One region of the Pseudomonas corni genome, then DNA from elsewhere that is predicted to be linked to it. Evidence: riboswitches for the same ligand, from Rfam matches in the RefSeq annotation. Region 1 holds a riboswitch; each other region holds the start of a gene.

Region 1 (5,154 bases):
ATCGCCTGGATCACCGGGATATTGCGGCGAAACGGCCGCAGATGCGGCGCTTCCGGGCTGGACTGGGCGAAACCCGTGGTGTTGAGGATAATCTCGGCGTCCGCTTCGTCCATCCAGTCCTGGACTGCGCTCAGGCAGGCGGGCTCTTTGAGGCTGGCGACGGCGATGGGCAGCGGATTGATGCCCTGAGCCAGAAGGCGCTCGCAGAACACGTCGATAAACCCGGTATTGGCGGCCTGCAAATGCGAGCGATAAAACAGCAGCGCCGCGACAGGTTGGTCCGGCAGCCAATCGGCTTGCCAGTCACTCAGTTCAGCGCTGGCCTTGTGTGGGTGATAAATAACGGTGCGCGACAGCGTAGACGGCTCGCTCCACGGGTAATCGCGACCCAGCCAGCCACTCGCCAGGCACCTATAAAGCTGGAGCGCGTTGTGTTTGCCGCCCTGGCGCAGGAAATGCCAAAGCCGCTCGGCGTCTGCCGGCGGGACATTGCTCAGGCTGCTCAGCTCAGGATCGGGACGATCGTCGCCCGGCACCAGAATCAGTTTCACTCCCCGCGCCGCCAATTCCACCAGCCGCTCGACGCCATAGCGCCAATAGCCAATGCCGCCGTGCAGGGAAATCAGGATGACCTTGGCGTGACGGAGCACCTCGTCCACGTAGAGGTCGACCGAGGCGTGGTTTTGCACCTGCATCGGATTGGCCAGACGCAGACTGGGGTAGTCGTCAGGCAGTTGCTGCGCGGTTTCAGCGAGCAACGCCAGATGCGAGTCGCCGCTGCACAGAATCACCAGATCGGCGGGGGTTTGCCCCAGGTCAGCGATGCTGTCGTCGGGTACGAAACCGCCGGGCTGGGTCCTGAGCAGGTGCATGGATTAGCCTTCTACCGCCACAACGGTGACCGCAGCGCGCAATTGGGCTTCGAGTACCGCCGCGTCAAGCTCTTGGCCGATCAGTACCAGATGCGTGACGCGCTCTTCGTCGGCTTTCCAGGCGCGGTCGAAGTGCTTGTCGAAACGCGTTCCCACGCCCTGCACCAGCAGGCGCATCGGCTTGCCGGGAACCGCCGCGAAACCTTTGACGCGCAGGATGCCGTGCTGCACGACGGCCTGGGTCAGCGCGTCCAGCAACAGGCTTTCGTCCGCTTGCGGCAGGGTAATTGAGATTGAATCGAAGGCGTCATGATCGTGGTCGTCATGGTCGTCACCTTCGTGATGATCGTGGTGGGTTTTGCGGCCGTCGATGTGCTGCTCGGATTCCGCACCAAGGCCCAACAGTACGCTGATCGGCAGCTGCCCTTTGCTGGCCTCGATGACTTTCACCGCAGGCGGCAGTTCTTCGGCGACTTCGGCGCGCACGGCGGCCAGAGATTCGGCGTCGAGCATGTCGGCTTTGTTGAGGATGACCAGATCGGCGCTCGCCAGTTGGTCAGCGAACAGCTCGTGCAGCGGCGATTCGTGGTCAAGGTTCGGATCGAGTTTGCGTTGGGCATCGACCTGATCCGGGAACGCGGCGAAGGTGCCGGCCAAAACTGCCGGGCTGTCGACCACGGTGATCACGGCGTCAACGGTGCAGGCGCTGCGGATTTCAGGCCACTGGAAGGCTTGGACCAAGGGCTTGGGCAGCGCCAGGCCGCTGGTTTCGATGAGGATGTGGTCGAGGTCGCCGCGACGGGCGACCAGTTCACGCATCACCGGGAAGAATTCTTCCTGCACCGTGCAGCACAGGCAGCCGTTGGCCAGCTCGTAAACGCGGCCGGTGGCTTCTTCTTCGGTGCAGCCGATGGTGCATTGCTTGAGAATGTCGCCGTCGATGCCCAGCTCGCCAAACTCGTTGACGATCACGGCGATGCGACGCCCTTCGGCGTTGTCGAGCATGTGGCGCAACAAGGTGGTTTTGCCCGAGCCGAGGAAGCCGGTGACGATAGTGACGGGAAGTTTGGCCAGTGTTTTCATCGGATACCCTTTGGCGGTGCGGCGGGCAAAGGGGACGAGAACCGCACAGCGCGGGCGCTGGCCGTTCGATTCGCCACCGGATCACCCCGCCCGGTTGTAGTGAGAATGCGTGGACGCAATGTCCGGTCGAGGCAGGTCTCCTGGCTTACGGTGGCGCTGGCGGTTTGGTTGAAATCCGACAGGCATTCATCGCGCCTTCCCGCTCGCGCAGTGGCTGTGCAATGAACATGACCGTTTACAGTTGCGGGGGCAGCTGCGGCGTTGACCGCATTCCCTTCTTAGCGCCGATCTGACAGAACACAGACCGGCGAACCTCGACTGCGCAAGGCTACGCAGTGGGCATGGTCAGGTCAATGACGGGTTGATGGCTGGGGCTTGGGCGCCGCTTGATTGCGGGAGCCCACGTGTTGGTGAGCCGGCGATTGCGATGCGTCAGGCAGCCCACCTCGCGAACAAGTTCGCTCCTACAGGGACCGCCATTCTCTGCACCCGGCTATCGAAACCCACCCGAACGTTGACTCCAGCCGGCACTGGAAATCGCATGGGCGGTATGGATGAGTGCCGGCGCAAAGGCTTTGCGGGCGTCTTCGAAGCTCCAGCGGCTGGCGGGCACCGAGATGTTGATTGCGCCCAGCGGCATTCCCCCCGCATCCACAATGGGCGCGGCCAGACTGATATCGCCGAGGAAGTATTCACCCTCAATGCTGCTGTAGCCCTCCTCCCGCGCTTGGGCAATCTTCTTCAATAAGGCATCGATATCGGTGACGGTGGCGTGGGTGTGAGACGGTCGGGGCATGGCGTCAAGCAGATCTGCGCAAGCCTCGGGATCGAGGCGCGACAGGTAGGCGCGGCCCGACGCCGTGCAGTACATCGGCAGGCTCAGGCCCAGCGGCATCGGGATCATGATCTGGTTGTGACTGGGAAAGCGGGCGACAAACACCATTTGATCCCCGTCAGGTTCTGACAGATTGCAACTCTCGTGGCATTCGCGGTTGAGCTGATGCAGATAGGGCGAGGCGCGATCGATCAGGCTGTTGGTCTGCAAGTATCCGAAACCCAGGGACAGCGCCCGGGGAGTGAGCTGATAGCGCTTGCTTTGCGGGTCCTTGCGCAGATAACCCAGGGTTTCCAGCGTGAAGGCAAAACGCTGGGCCGCGCTTTTGGTAATGCCCGTGGCGGCGGCGATCTCCGGAAGGTTCATGCTCGGATTGCCCGCACGGAACGCCATCATCACCTCCAGCCCGCGGGCCAGCGTACTGGCGAACAGCGGCGATTGTTCCGGCGCAGTCTTGTCGGCGACGGCCTCCTCAGCGGGCAGTTTGTCGTTTGGCATGGACTCGGACTGACTCATGATGGCTCGCGAATAATGATTTTTTATTGATGTCGGAATTGCCGCAATGCGGGCACAACCCAGGATCAACACGCCGCGACTGTACCCGACACATGGCAGGCGTCAACCGCCCAGGTGCACCCACACCGATTTGGTTTGCGAGTATTGGGTCAGCGCTTCCAGACAACGATCACGACCGTTGCCCGACTGTTTGAACCCACCCCACGGCTGGGTCATGTCGCCATGATCGAAGCAGTTGACCCAGACAATTCCGGCCTCTACATCACGGGCGAAGGTCAGCGCCTTATCGATATTCTGCGTCCAGACGGAGGCCGCCAGCCCATAGATGGAGTCGTTGGCGATCTCCAGCGCATGGTCGAGCCCCGTCACGCGAATCGCCGCCGCCACCGGACCGAACACTTCTTCTCGGGCCAGGGTCATCTGCGGGCTGACATCGGCATACAGCGTCGGGCTGACATAGGCGCCATGCTCAAGACCTTTGGGAATACCGCCGCCAAACACCAGACGCCCGCCTTCGGCATTGGCTTTGTCGATGTAGCCCAGCACGCGTTTCTGCTGCTGAAAAGACACCATCGAGCCCATGCGCGTGGCTGGATCTAAAGGGTCGCCCGGCAGATATCGGCCCTGGGCGACCTCACTGAATCGCTCGATGAACGCGTCGTAAATGCTGTCCTGCACCAGCAACCGGGAGCCTGCGTTGCACACCTCACCCTGATTGGCATAAATGCCGTTCACGGCGTAACTCACGGCCCGATCCAGATCAGCGACGTCAGCGAGAATGATCTGCGGGCTCTTGCCGCCGCATTCGGTGGTCACGCGCTTCATGTTCGATTGGCCGGCGTAGATGAACATCTTTTTGCCCACCTCAACCGAACCGGTAAAACCGATCTTGTCGACATTCATGTGCAGCGCCAGCGCCGCGCCCGCCTCGGCGCCATAGCCCTGCACCACGTTGAACACCCCTGGCGGACCACCCGCCTGCATGAACAACTGCGCCAGCAGCACGGCGCTGGACGGCGATTGTTCGGCAGGCTTGAGCACCACCGAATTGCCCATGGACAACGCCGGGGCCAACTTCCACGCGGCCATCAGCAGCGGGTAATTCCAGGGCACGATCAGGCCGACCACGCCCAGCGGCTGACGGAGGATGTAGTGCAAGGCCTCCGGCGTCGTACTGGTGACGGAGCCTTCCAGCTTGTCGATGGTTTCGGCAAAAAACTGAAACGACAGCGCCGAATACGGTACGTCCACTTCCAGCATGTCGGTGATCGGCTTGCCCATGTCCAGCACGTCAAGGAGCGCAAAGGCTTCGGCGTTATCGTCGATCAGCGCGGCGAAGTGATACAGCACGGCCATGCGATCCCTGGGCGCCAGGCGTGACCAACTGCCGGATTTGAACGCCCGTCGCGCGGATTTAACCGCCTCGTCGATGTCGGCATCGCTGCTGCGTGGCGCGCTGGCGTGGACTTTGCCGGTTGCCGGGTTGACGACCTCGAACGTCTCACCGCTGAGGGCGGGACACGGCTGCCCGTCGATGAAGTTACTGATGTGGTACTCGAAAGTGCTCAGGCGCTGCTGCCAGTCGGCGGCGCTACGTTGGCCCAGTGTCTGGTAAAGGCTGGTCATGTCGGGATCCTGATAGATGAGTTCATGAGGCGCTGGAGGACTGAAGCGGCGCGACGGCGAACGCCCTTGCCACACCGGGGGCGACGCTGAAATAAATGCCGTCGCCGGGCCTGAGCGCGGCGTGATGCTGGGCATTGCCGTCGCGCGGCAAGTCGAGTGTCAGGCTTTCAACGCCGGGCACGCTGACCTGAATGCGTAACGAACGTCCGTGAAACAGCGTCT
Region 2 (5,154 bases), on a different contig from region 1:
AGCGTGCGCCGACCGAAGATGTGCTTCTCGCGGTCGTCCATCAACGCAGCAACCAGCACTTCAGCGCAATCGCTGATGCCTTCGACCTTGAGCCTCATGAAGTCGTCGGCGCGCTCGCCCAATGCCTCAGCGGTGCGAATGCGCTCTTGTTCGACCTGCGCCTGAATCTGCTCGCGCAATTGCCCATCGCTGACACGAATGAAGCGCCAGGGCTGCATCAACCCCACGCTGGGTGCGTGATGGGCGGCTTCCAGCAAACGCGCCAGCAGCTCCGGCGCCACCGTGCCGCCACTGAAGTGACGCATGTCACGCCGCTCGGCGATTGCGCGATAGACCGCGGCGCGCTCGTCCGGGCTGAAGGATTGGTCGGTCACGATGTCCACCCCGAATTCGCTGACGAACACAGATCGCCGTGGGAGCGGAGCTGTCCGCGAATGGGTCGGTACATTCGCCACATCTTTAGCGCCTGATACAAAGCCATCGCGGGCAAGCGCGCTCCTACAGCGTTCTGCGACAGCGGCAAATACCTGCGCCGTACACAAAACCCGTGGGAGCGGACCTGTCCGCGAAGAGGCCAGTGAGTCTGATGCATTTGTTGCGCCTGTAACTGAGTCTTCGCGGACAAGTCCGCTCCCACGGGTTTGGCGGCGTGACAGAAATACCTCATGGCAAAAACAGCGCCGCCACCGCCTGGGGGTTGGAAGGGAAATAGAAGTGCACGTAGGAAGCGGTCATTCGGCCGTCGCGATACACCGCTTCCGCGCCGCGCCCGCCATTGGGGCTGACGCCTCGGGCGATCGGTTGCAGCTCGGTGCTGGTCAGAGAATGGTGATACGTGTGGCCGCGCAAGGTGCCTTCGGGCAGCTCGACATTCTGCAGCGCCAGCGCCGCGAGACGCTTCTGCATCACCGCCTCGCCCTTGAGCAAGCCAACCAGCTCGGCGCGCTGACCATCGACGTCCGTCAAGGCATCGAGCAGATACAACATGCCCCCGCATTCGGCCAGCAGCGGTTTGCCGTCGGCATGATGCTGCCGGATCGCATCAAGCATCGGTTTGTTCTCACCCAGTGCGACGTGGTGCAGTTCCGGGTAACCGCCCGGCAAATAGAGGCTGTCGGCGTCGGGAATCTGCTGATCACGGATGGGCGAAAAGAACGACAACTCAGCACCCATCGCCCGGAGCAAATCGAGACTGGCCCCATAGATGAAGGCAAAGGCTTCGTCATGGGCGATGGCGATACGCACGCCTTTGAGCAGCGGCTCTGCGGTAATGAAGTCCGGTGCATCGAACCTGACAGCAGGCGGCAACGCGACTTCGCAAGTGCTGGCGAGCGCATTGGCTGCAGCATCAAGGCGCACATCCAGATCGTTCAGCTCGCTGGCTTGAACCAGGCCCAGATGCCGGCTCGGCAGTTCGATCCCGGTTTCCCGGGACAGCGCGCCGTACCAGCGCAAGCCTTCGGTAAGGCTGCCCTCCAGCAGTTGCGCGTGGCGCACGGTCCCGACCCGGTTGGCCAGCACGCCGGCAAACGGCAGGTCCGGCTGATAACGGGCCAGCCCCAAAGCCAGCGCGCCGAATGTTTGTGCCATGGCGGTGCCGTCGATCACACCCAACACCGGCACGCCAAAACGTCGCGCCAGGTCCGCGCTGGAAGGCGTGCCGTCGAACAACCCCATCACCCCTTCAATCAAAATCAAGTCAGCATCAGCGGCAGCTTCCCACAACAGGCGTCGGCTTTCGTCCTCCCCTACCATCCACATGTCCAACTGGTAAACGGAGTTACCGCTGGCGCGTTCGAGGATCATCGGGTCGAGAAAGTCCGGTCCGCACTTGAACACTCGAACCTTGCGGCCTTGATTGCGATGCAACCGGGCCAGGGCCGCTGTAACGGTGGTCTTGCCCTGACCGGAGGCGGGAGCGGCGATCAATACTGCAGGGCATTGCCTGGCTTGAATCATGAACGGTCACTCACAGCTCAATGCCCTTCTGCGCGCGAATGCCGGACTGAAACGCGTGCTTGACCACGGCAATGTCCGACACTGTGTCGGACAGATCGATCAATTCCTGCTTGGCGCCACGGCCAGTCACAACCACGTGCTGCATCGGCGGACGCGACTGCAGATCGGCAAGCACCTGCTCAAGATCCAGATAGCCATGTTTGAGAGCGATATTGAGTTCATCGAGGATCACCAGGCCGATGTTCGGATCTTGGAGCATGTCTTGAGTCACGCGCCACGCGGCTTCGGCGGCGGCGATATCGCGCTGGCGATCTTGAGTTTCCCAGGTGAAGCCCTCGCCCATGACGTGGTAGCGCACCTGTTCGGGGAAGCGGCGAAAGAACAGCTCCTCGCCCGTGCTGTTGCGGCCCTTGATGAACTGCACCACGCCGCACTGCATGCCATGGCCCATGGCGCGGGCTAGCATGCCGAAGGCCGAGCTGCTTTTGCCTTTACCGTTGCCGGTCAGCACCAGCAACAGCCCGCATTCGTTGGGGGCGCTGGCAATACGCTCGTCCATCACGGCCTTTTTGCGCAGCATGCGCGCCAGGTGACGTTCGTCGCGTTCGGGGGTTTCGCTCATCTCAGCTCTCCGCTTGAGGGCAAGTAGGCGCAGACGGAGAGCACGAGCAGGCACTGGCAACACGGCGCCTGTTAGACAGGCCGTGACGCAGAGCATCGCCCTCCGAAATGCTGTGGAATTGGATCAGGCCGGTCTCCGGACTCATGAGCGAACGTTCGGGCCGCGCGCCTTCCCATGTTCAGAGAACACAGTGGCATTGTGCGTGGCTTTTCTCATTTACCGTTGCGGAGGCAGTGCCGGAATCTAACCGGCTTCCCTGTTTCACCCTGTCGAGACTGGTCCGAAGGGCACCTGAAACAAGTGGCGAAGGGTAGAGGGTTGAGGTTTGAGCGTCAATCAATGCGGCTCCCCATCGGCACTTGGCACAGACCCGGGTTGCCGGTTGAACCTAAGAAGGCTCAGGTACCTCTACCTAGATACACAAAAATACTAAATGCCTACGAAATGGAGATCGACAATGTTCAAGCTCAGACCTCAGGTTGTCTTGGTGCTGCTGGTTGCCGGAGGGCTCGCGGGCTGCGGCGAGTCATCGAAACTGCAAGTCAGTGAAGGCATGGGCACATCCCCCAAACTGCCCGAGCCCAACAAGACGTTGATCCCTACCGTAAACATCGCGCCCGCCGTCGGCTGGGCCAATGGCGCCAAGCCGACTGCGGCGCCAGGCACTCAGGTCGTCGCGTTCGCTGAAAACCTCGATCATCCACGCTGGCTGTACGTGCTGCCTAACGGTGACGTGCTGGTGGCTGAAACCAATTCGCCACCCAAACCCGATGACGGCAAAGGCATTCGCGGCTGGGTGATGGAGAAAGTCATGGGCCGCGCCGGTGCTGGCGTTCCCAGCCCGAACCGCATCACCCTGTTGCGCGACAAGGACCACGACGGCGTCGCTGAAACGCGCACGGTGTTCCTGCAAAACCTCAATTCGCCGTTTGGCATGGCGCTGGTGGGTAACAAATTTTACGTTGCCGACACCGATCGGCTGATCAGCTTCAACTATGAAGCCGGCCAGACCTCGATCAGCGGTGAGCCCACCAAAGTGGTCGATTTGCCGGGCGGCACGCTCAACCATCACTGGACCAAGAACGTCATCGCCAGCAAGGACGGGAAAAAGCTTTACGTGACCGTTGGCTCCAACAGCAATGTGGGTGAAAACGGTCTGGACAAGGAAGAAGGTCGTGCCGCTATTTGGGAAGTGGACCCGGCGAACGGCTCGCACCGAATCTTCGCGTCCGGGCTGCGCAATCCCAACGGCATGGATTGGGAACCCCACACCGGGGCGCTGTGGACAGCAGTCAACGAGCGTGACGAAATCGGCAGCGATCTGGTGCCTGATTACGTGACTTCGGTGAAGGATGGCGCTTTCTACGGCTGGCCATTCAGCTACTACGGCCAGCATGTGGACGTGCGCGTGACGCCGCAGAATCCTGATCTTGTGGCAAAGGCCATCCCGCCTGATTTCGCAGTAGGCCCGCACACGGCTTCATTGGGCCTGACATTCGCTGATGGCAAAACCTTGCCAGCGCCGTTCACTGAAGGGCTCTTCATCGGTCAGCATGGTTCGTGGAATCGCAAACCCTACAGCGGTTACAAGGTGCTGTTTGTGCCATTCAAGGACGGCAAGCCCAGCGGCACGCCGGTCGATCTGCTGACAGGCTTTTTGAGTTCAGACGAAAAGGCGCAAGGCCGTCCGGTTGGCGTGATCAACGACAATAACGGCGGGCTTTTGGTCGCCGATGACGTCGGCAACAAGATTTGGCGGGTGACAGCGGCGAAGACTGCTCAGGCTTCTAGCGCGGCAAAATGATTCGCCGATAAATCTGTGGGAGGGGAGCTTGCTCCCTTCCACACCATAGTTCAGGTCTTTATTGCCGCGCCAGGCTCGAAGGCTGAATCACGCGCTTGGCGTTCAGCCAGGCTTTCTGCCAATAGGGCTTGTCCAGGCTGTCCAGTTTGACCGTGCCACCGGTTGCGGGTGCATGCACGAACCGCCCTTCCCCGACATAGATCCCCGCGTGGCTCACATTCGAGCCGCCGCTTGTGGCGAAGAACACCAAATCACCGGTCTGCAACTGGCTGCGGCCTATGTCCGGGCCACGCAAGGTGATCATGTCCCGGGTAGAACGAGGCAAGCTGATACCGGCAGCGTCTCGGTAGACGTAGCCAATCAGACCACTGCAATCGAATCCTGAATCGGGAGTATTGCCGCCCCAGCGATAAGGCGTGCCCACCAGCCCAATGGCACGGACAAGCACGTCATCAGCAAGCGGGGAGGAAAAGTCAGAAGGAGCGGAAACCACGGGCTTGGGAGCAACCCGTTTCGGAGCTGGCGGCGGAGGGCTGGCACATGCAGCCAGCAACAGAGCCAATGACACGACAATCAGGCGAACCGGTAACGACATAAACACAACAACCTATAACAGGATGCGGCTTGAGCCCCCAGGAATCAGGAGCTGGAAGTGCGTACAAACGGGGTTTTCCGGTTTGTACGCCCGGTATCAGCGGTGTTGGCGCTTGAGTGTAGTCGAGCTCATTGCGGTCGTGGTCTCGGCAACCTGGGAAGGTGCCATGGCCAG
Region 3 (5,154 bases), on a different contig from region 1:
TTTGGAGCAACAGGTGCAAAACCAGTCCATTCGACAGTCAGCCTGATCCGGCTGATGGATCACGACGGCTCATACCGAGCGAAAACGCAGCACCTGAGCGCCATCAAATGGGTCCGTCAGATAGTGTGCGGCAACACCGAAGGTGTCCAGCAGACGCTGCGGTGTCAGCACTTCGAACGGCGTGCCGAGGGCGACCAGTCGACCTCGTTCCAGCACCGCCAATCGGTCACAGCTCAAAGCCTGATTCAGATCATGCAGCGCGATCAATGTGGTTACGGGCAGCGCCTGGACGACTTTCAGAATCGTCAGTTGGTGCTGAATATCCAGGTGGTTCGCAGGTTCGTCCAGTATCAGAATCTGCGGGCGCTGGGCCAGGGCGCGAGCAATATGCACGCGCTGACGCTCACCTCCCGAGAGACTGCCCCAGATTCGACGCTTCAGGTGCGTGGCGTCGACATCGGCCAGCGCCTGTTCGACGATGGCATCGTCATCCGCAGACCACGGGGTGAGCGCTGAAAGCCAAGGGGTCCGCCCTAGCGCAACGGCATCAAAGACACACACCGCGTCCAGCGTGTCGGCCTGTTGCTCCACCACGGCTAGGGTCTGCGCCACGCTTCGGCGATTCATGCCAGCAATGGGCTGGTCATTGAGCTGGACAACGCCGGCGCTCGGAACGCGCAACCCGGCCAACAGTTTGAGCAGGGTGGATTTGCCCGAACCATTGGGGCCCACCACACCGAGGGTTTCGCCACGGTAGACCTGCAGGTCGATATCCCGCAGCAAATCGGCATCGCGCACGCGAAAACCCAGACCTGAACAACTCAGTGCGACATCGCTATCGACAAGCGTGGCAGGGTTCATCGGGGGTTCCTTCTACCGATCAGGATCAAGGCAAAGACCGGCGCGCCGACCAATGCGGTGACGACCCCGACCGGGATCACCTGGCCCTTGATCAGGGTTCGCGAAAGCACATCGGCGGCGATCAGAAACACCGCACCGGCCAGCGCACTGGCTGGCAGCAGGCGTGTGTGTTGGGTGCCGGTCAGTAATCGCACGGCATGGGGAATGACCAGCCCGACAAAGCCGATGGAACCGACGATCGACACCATCACCGCCGTGACCAGCGCCGCGCAGCTGATCAGGCATATCTGCACGCGGCGCACGGGAATACCCAGCGACGCGGCCGAATCTGCGCCAAAGGTGAATGCGTCCAGCGCTCGCCGGTGCCACAGACAAATGATTAGACCGATCAGCGCGGTCGGGACGGTCAGCCAAACGGACGGCCAGCGCACACCGCTAAGATTGCCCAGCAGCCAGAACATGATGCCCCGAGCCTGCTCGGCGCTGGCGGACTGGGTGATCAGAAACGCAGTCAGCGCATTGAACAATTGTGAGCCTGCGATACCCGCCAGGATGATTTGCCCGGTAGCGCCGGACGCACCGCTGGCCCGTGCCAGCAACGCCACTACGGCGAAGGCCGTAAGCGCACCGGCAAACGCGCCGACCGACAGAGAAATCAATCCTGCACCCACGCCGAGCAGGGCCACCAACACGGCGCCGGTGGAAGCACCGGCCGAGATGCCGAGCAGGTAGGGATCGGCCAGCGGATTGCGCAGCAGCGACTGCAAAATCACCCCGCAAGTAGCAAGCCCGGTCCCGCAGGCGGCGGCCACCAGGGCCCGGGTCAGACGGTAGTTCCAGACAATGCCTTCATCGATGGGATCAATCAGATAACCGGCGGCCCACAGCTTGTTGGCCAACACCTGAAAGATGACGCCGGGCTCGATATTGGTTTCGCCGATAGTGACTCCTGCCCCCAGCGCGAAGAGCAAGATTGCGAGGGCCAACAGAGTACGGGCAAGCACTGTCGTCATTTCGCAGCGTCGTAGCTGTTGATGGCGTTAGCCAGCGTTTCCAGGCCTTCGAAGGTGCGAGTGCTGGCCTGCATCGCCATGGCGTCGAGGATGATGATGCGGTTGTTTTTTACGGCGTCCATGTTGCGCGTCACCGGGTCGCTGCGCAGGAATTCCAGTTTCTTCTGGTAGTCGTCCGCCGGAAAACGACGGCGGTCCATGCGAGCGATGACCAGAAACGTCGGATTGGCTTTCGCGATGGTTTCCCAGCCAACGGTGGGCCATTCCTCATCGGAGTCCACCACATTGCGCAGGCCCATGGTATTGAGCATGAAGTCTGGAACGCCCTTGTGGCCGGCCACGTAGGGGTCGAGGGCCAGCCCCGGGCTTGAAAACCAGAACAGCGCGCTGGCGTGCTTGAAGGCATTGTTCTGCGCCATGGCGACGGACCGGGCCAGACTCGCCTGCAGTTCGGCATTCAGCTGCTCGCCGCGCGACTGAACGTCAAAGATCTCCGCCAGTTGGCTGATGCTTTTGTAGATGCTCTCGACGCGAAACGCCTCAAGCCGGGTGCCGTCGGCACCAACCGAATTGTCTTTGGCTTCGCAGTCGGAGGGCATCAGATAAGTGGGGATGTTCAGCTCGTGGAACTGCTCCCGGGTGCCAACCGCGCCTTGCGGGCCGACCATCCATTCCAGCTCGACCGCGACCAGTTCCGGGCGTTTGGCGGTGACCGACTCGAAACTCGGTGCATTGTCAGCGAGCCGTTCAATCGCGTCGTTCTGCGCCTTGTATTTAGCCAGCACGTCGTTGAACCACAGGGACGTGCCCACCACCTTGTCACCCAGGCCCATGGCATAGAGCATTTCAGTGCCCGCCTGCCCAATGGTCACGGCGCGCGCAGGCGCATGGGCGAAGGTCAGCGTGCTGCCACAGTTCTGCACCGTCAGCGGGAAATGCGTGGGGGCAGCGCAGGCGAGGGCGGGGAGGGCCAGGGCAGTGAACAGGGTGGCAGCGCGCAGCAACGGCATGTCGCAATCTCCAGTTGAACCGTACACGGAGCAGGGGTACGGACTGGAAACACACACTTGAACGCTGCCATTGATGCAGCGGGGTGCCGGATTTCAACCGGGCACGACCCAAGGGTGTCCTTCCCGGACACCCCGCCGGTTAGTGATTTTGCTTGGCCGGCAGGTCTCCTGACTGGTGCGTCATCACCGGCTCCAGCCTTCCCGGATTCAAACCCAGTGGCAGTTCAGGAGCAGGCTCGGCACCTACAGTTGCGGGGGCAGTTCCGTTTGATGCGTTGGGGGCATCGCGGATTCCCTATTAATCCCGTTCGGGACCGGCGGCGGCATGGTAGTCGATCGTTGGGGGTGGCAACAACCGGCTACTTGCGCATGCGAACTGAGCCCACGGCGTTATGGACCATATTTAGTTCCGGCCCCTTGAGCCACTGCCCGTAATGGTCCTTCAGCTCTTGCTCCCACCCCGCAACTCGGCAAGCGGCGTGCGATCAAAACGCTCGACCAGCAATGTGCTTGGGTTCTCTGCATGCAGGGCGGTGTTGGCGACGTTAAAGCCTTTGGATGCGGCGAAGGTCATGCAGGCAAACTCAATCGCTGGCAAATCGTACTGATCGAATCGGTCGCGGGGCTTGGCCAGGATTAGCATGCCTTTGTCTTGCAAGGTTCGTTTGGGCCGTGCGCCACCCAAGGAGGATCGCTGCTGGCGAATGTTGAGGGTAGTGATGGATGCCTCATCGAGTTGACCGTCGTATACCGCCTCGCAGGCCTCGATAAATTTTGCCAGACCTTTCAACGTCGGAACTGTACCGTGGCCCACACCCTCAGTAGGGTCTCTGGCGGTCCCTGCCATGAGGTTGCCGATGCGGTCGTTGTTGGGCGATTTGAGCAAGTAATCAATAGGGGCCAACACTTCGCCGTAAGCGCGATGAAGCAGGCGCTCGCCCCAACCGTCCGGCATGGCGTCGTTGATGAAGCCAGGAATACCACGATTTTTTGCTATGCCGACAAATGCCTCGGCCCGTAGCGGGTAATTGATGGGGTCGGGCACCCAGCCACCACGCTCCACGTGATCAGGGGCATAGACAAACTCGCCCAACTTTCCATTTAGCGTGAGGCGGCCAAGCGTCAGCACCGCCCCGGTATAAGGGTGCTCCATGTAGATGTAGGCACGGGACATCAGAATGCCTCCGGCTTGGGTTTGGACAATCGGACCCGTTTCGATGCGATGCTCTGGTAAGTGGCGTCACCATCGGTATGACGGGTAATTTGCGAAGTAGTTTCTATCCCGTCGAGCGACGTGAACACGCGCTCAGTGAGGCCCAGTCGCCAGAGCACCAGCATGAATGATCGAAGATCGACCCGTTCCGAGCCGCTCTCAATTTTGCGCAGGGTATGTTCGGAGATTCCTATTGCTGTCTTGAGGTCCGACTGGCGCAGGCCGAGTGAAAGGCGCTGCGCTTTGACGAGAAGGCCTATTCTGCTAAGGCTATCGGCACAAATGACCGGGAAGAAGTTTTCCATAACACGTATAACCGTAAGCTTTAAGTTGGATAAGGCTGACCATAGCACGTATTAAAATTTTAAATGGAACGCTTAATATTCAAAAATATGCGTCTTAATCAGGATAAAGCTTATGCAGATAAGTCTTATATAGCGTGAAAAAAACGCGATGAAGTGATTTTTGCTTGCTCCGACGCTTCACAGCCCACACTCACGACATCGCATTTGAATGCTGCTCATAGCGCTTACGCGCGGCGGTGAAGGCGTCGGAGTTTTCGACCACCCATGTCCACAGCGGGATCATCTGCACCAGCAAACCCATGCCCAATTCAGTGAGGGCGTACTCGACTTTCGGTGGGACTTCGTTGAAATCGCGTCGGGTAATCAGACCGTCACGTTCAAGCTGACGCAGCGTGTGAGTAAGCATGCGTTGGGTGACGCCCGTAAGCTGCCTGCGCAGTTCGGCATGGCGCAACGGGCTCTTCACGCCTAAAGCGTGGACGACGCCCAAGGACCAGCGGTTGCCCGAATGGCCGAGGATGTCGCGCTTGAGGCCGTCTTCGTCTTCGCTCAACGCGGCGCAGGCGGCTTGTGATCTGCGGACCACTTCCTGCGCGTCCAGACCCCGCGGTATCACCGGTGTGCCTACTTCTGGTGCCTCAAGGGGCATGACAAGATCTCCTCTCTGAAGTTGAAAACGCTATCCAGGAGTGACCATGCAAGCTGATCGCACAAACGTCAAACAGCGAATTCTGGTACTGGGTGCCGGTGAG

The links. A riboswitch is a leader RNA that binds a small molecule or an ion and turns the genes downstream of it on or off. The one in region 1 is predicted to bind cobalamin.
Region 2: another riboswitch for cobalamin. It lies ahead of cobO (cob(I)yrinic acid a,c-diamide adenosyltransferase); the one in region 1 lies ahead of cobW (cobalamin biosynthesis protein CobW).
Region 3: another riboswitch for cobalamin. It lies ahead of ACWKV9_RS12585 (ABC transporter substrate-binding protein); the one in region 1 lies ahead of cobW (cobalamin biosynthesis protein CobW).

Annotation. Positions count from the first base shown of each region.
Region 1 covers NZ_JBSKHW010000004.1:268,379-273,532, forward strand. Annotated here, with positions in the region: gene cobN (cobaltochelatase subunit CobN) at 1-872, opposite strand, end outside; gene cobW (cobalamin biosynthesis protein CobW) at 876-1,955, opposite strand; cobalamin riboswitch at 2,069-2,287, opposite strand; gene ACWKV9_RS10005 (IclR family transcriptional regulator) at 2,449-3,306, opposite strand; gene ACWKV9_RS10010 (aldehyde dehydrogenase family protein) at 3,409-4,932, opposite strand; gene ACWKV9_RS10015 (ABC transporter ATP-binding protein) at 4,955-5,154, opposite strand, start outside.
Region 2 covers NZ_JBSKHW010000001.1:591,609-596,762, reverse strand. Annotated here, with positions in the region: gene bluB (5,6-dimethylbenzimidazole synthase) at 1-374, opposite strand, end outside; gene ACWKV9_RS02675 (cobyrinic acid a,c-diamide synthase CobB) at 664-1,959, opposite strand; gene cobO (cob(I)yrinic acid a,c-diamide adenosyltransferase) at 1,970-2,581, opposite strand; cobalamin riboswitch at 2,691-2,891, opposite strand; gene ACWKV9_RS02665 (PQQ-dependent sugar dehydrogenase) at 3,039-4,385, shown strand; gene ACWKV9_RS02660 (C40 family peptidase) at 4,444-4,980, opposite strand; gene ACWKV9_RS02655 (C40 family peptidase) at 5,077-5,154, opposite strand, start outside.
Region 3 covers NZ_JBSKHW010000007.1:30,157-35,310, forward strand. Annotated here, with positions in the region: gene ACWKV9_RS12575 (ABC transporter ATP-binding protein) at 70-861, opposite strand; gene ACWKV9_RS12580 (FecCD family ABC transporter permease) at 858-1,874, opposite strand; gene ACWKV9_RS12585 (ABC transporter substrate-binding protein) at 1,871-2,884, opposite strand; cobalamin riboswitch at 3,026-3,218, opposite strand; gene ACWKV9_RS12590 (HipA domain-containing protein) at 3,327-4,058, opposite strand; gene ACWKV9_RS12595 (helix-turn-helix domain-containing protein) at 4,058-4,402, opposite strand; gene ACWKV9_RS12600 (winged helix-turn-helix transcriptional regulator) at 4,593-5,051, opposite strand; gene ACWKV9_RS12605 (aromatic alcohol reductase) at 5,098-5,154, shown strand, end outside.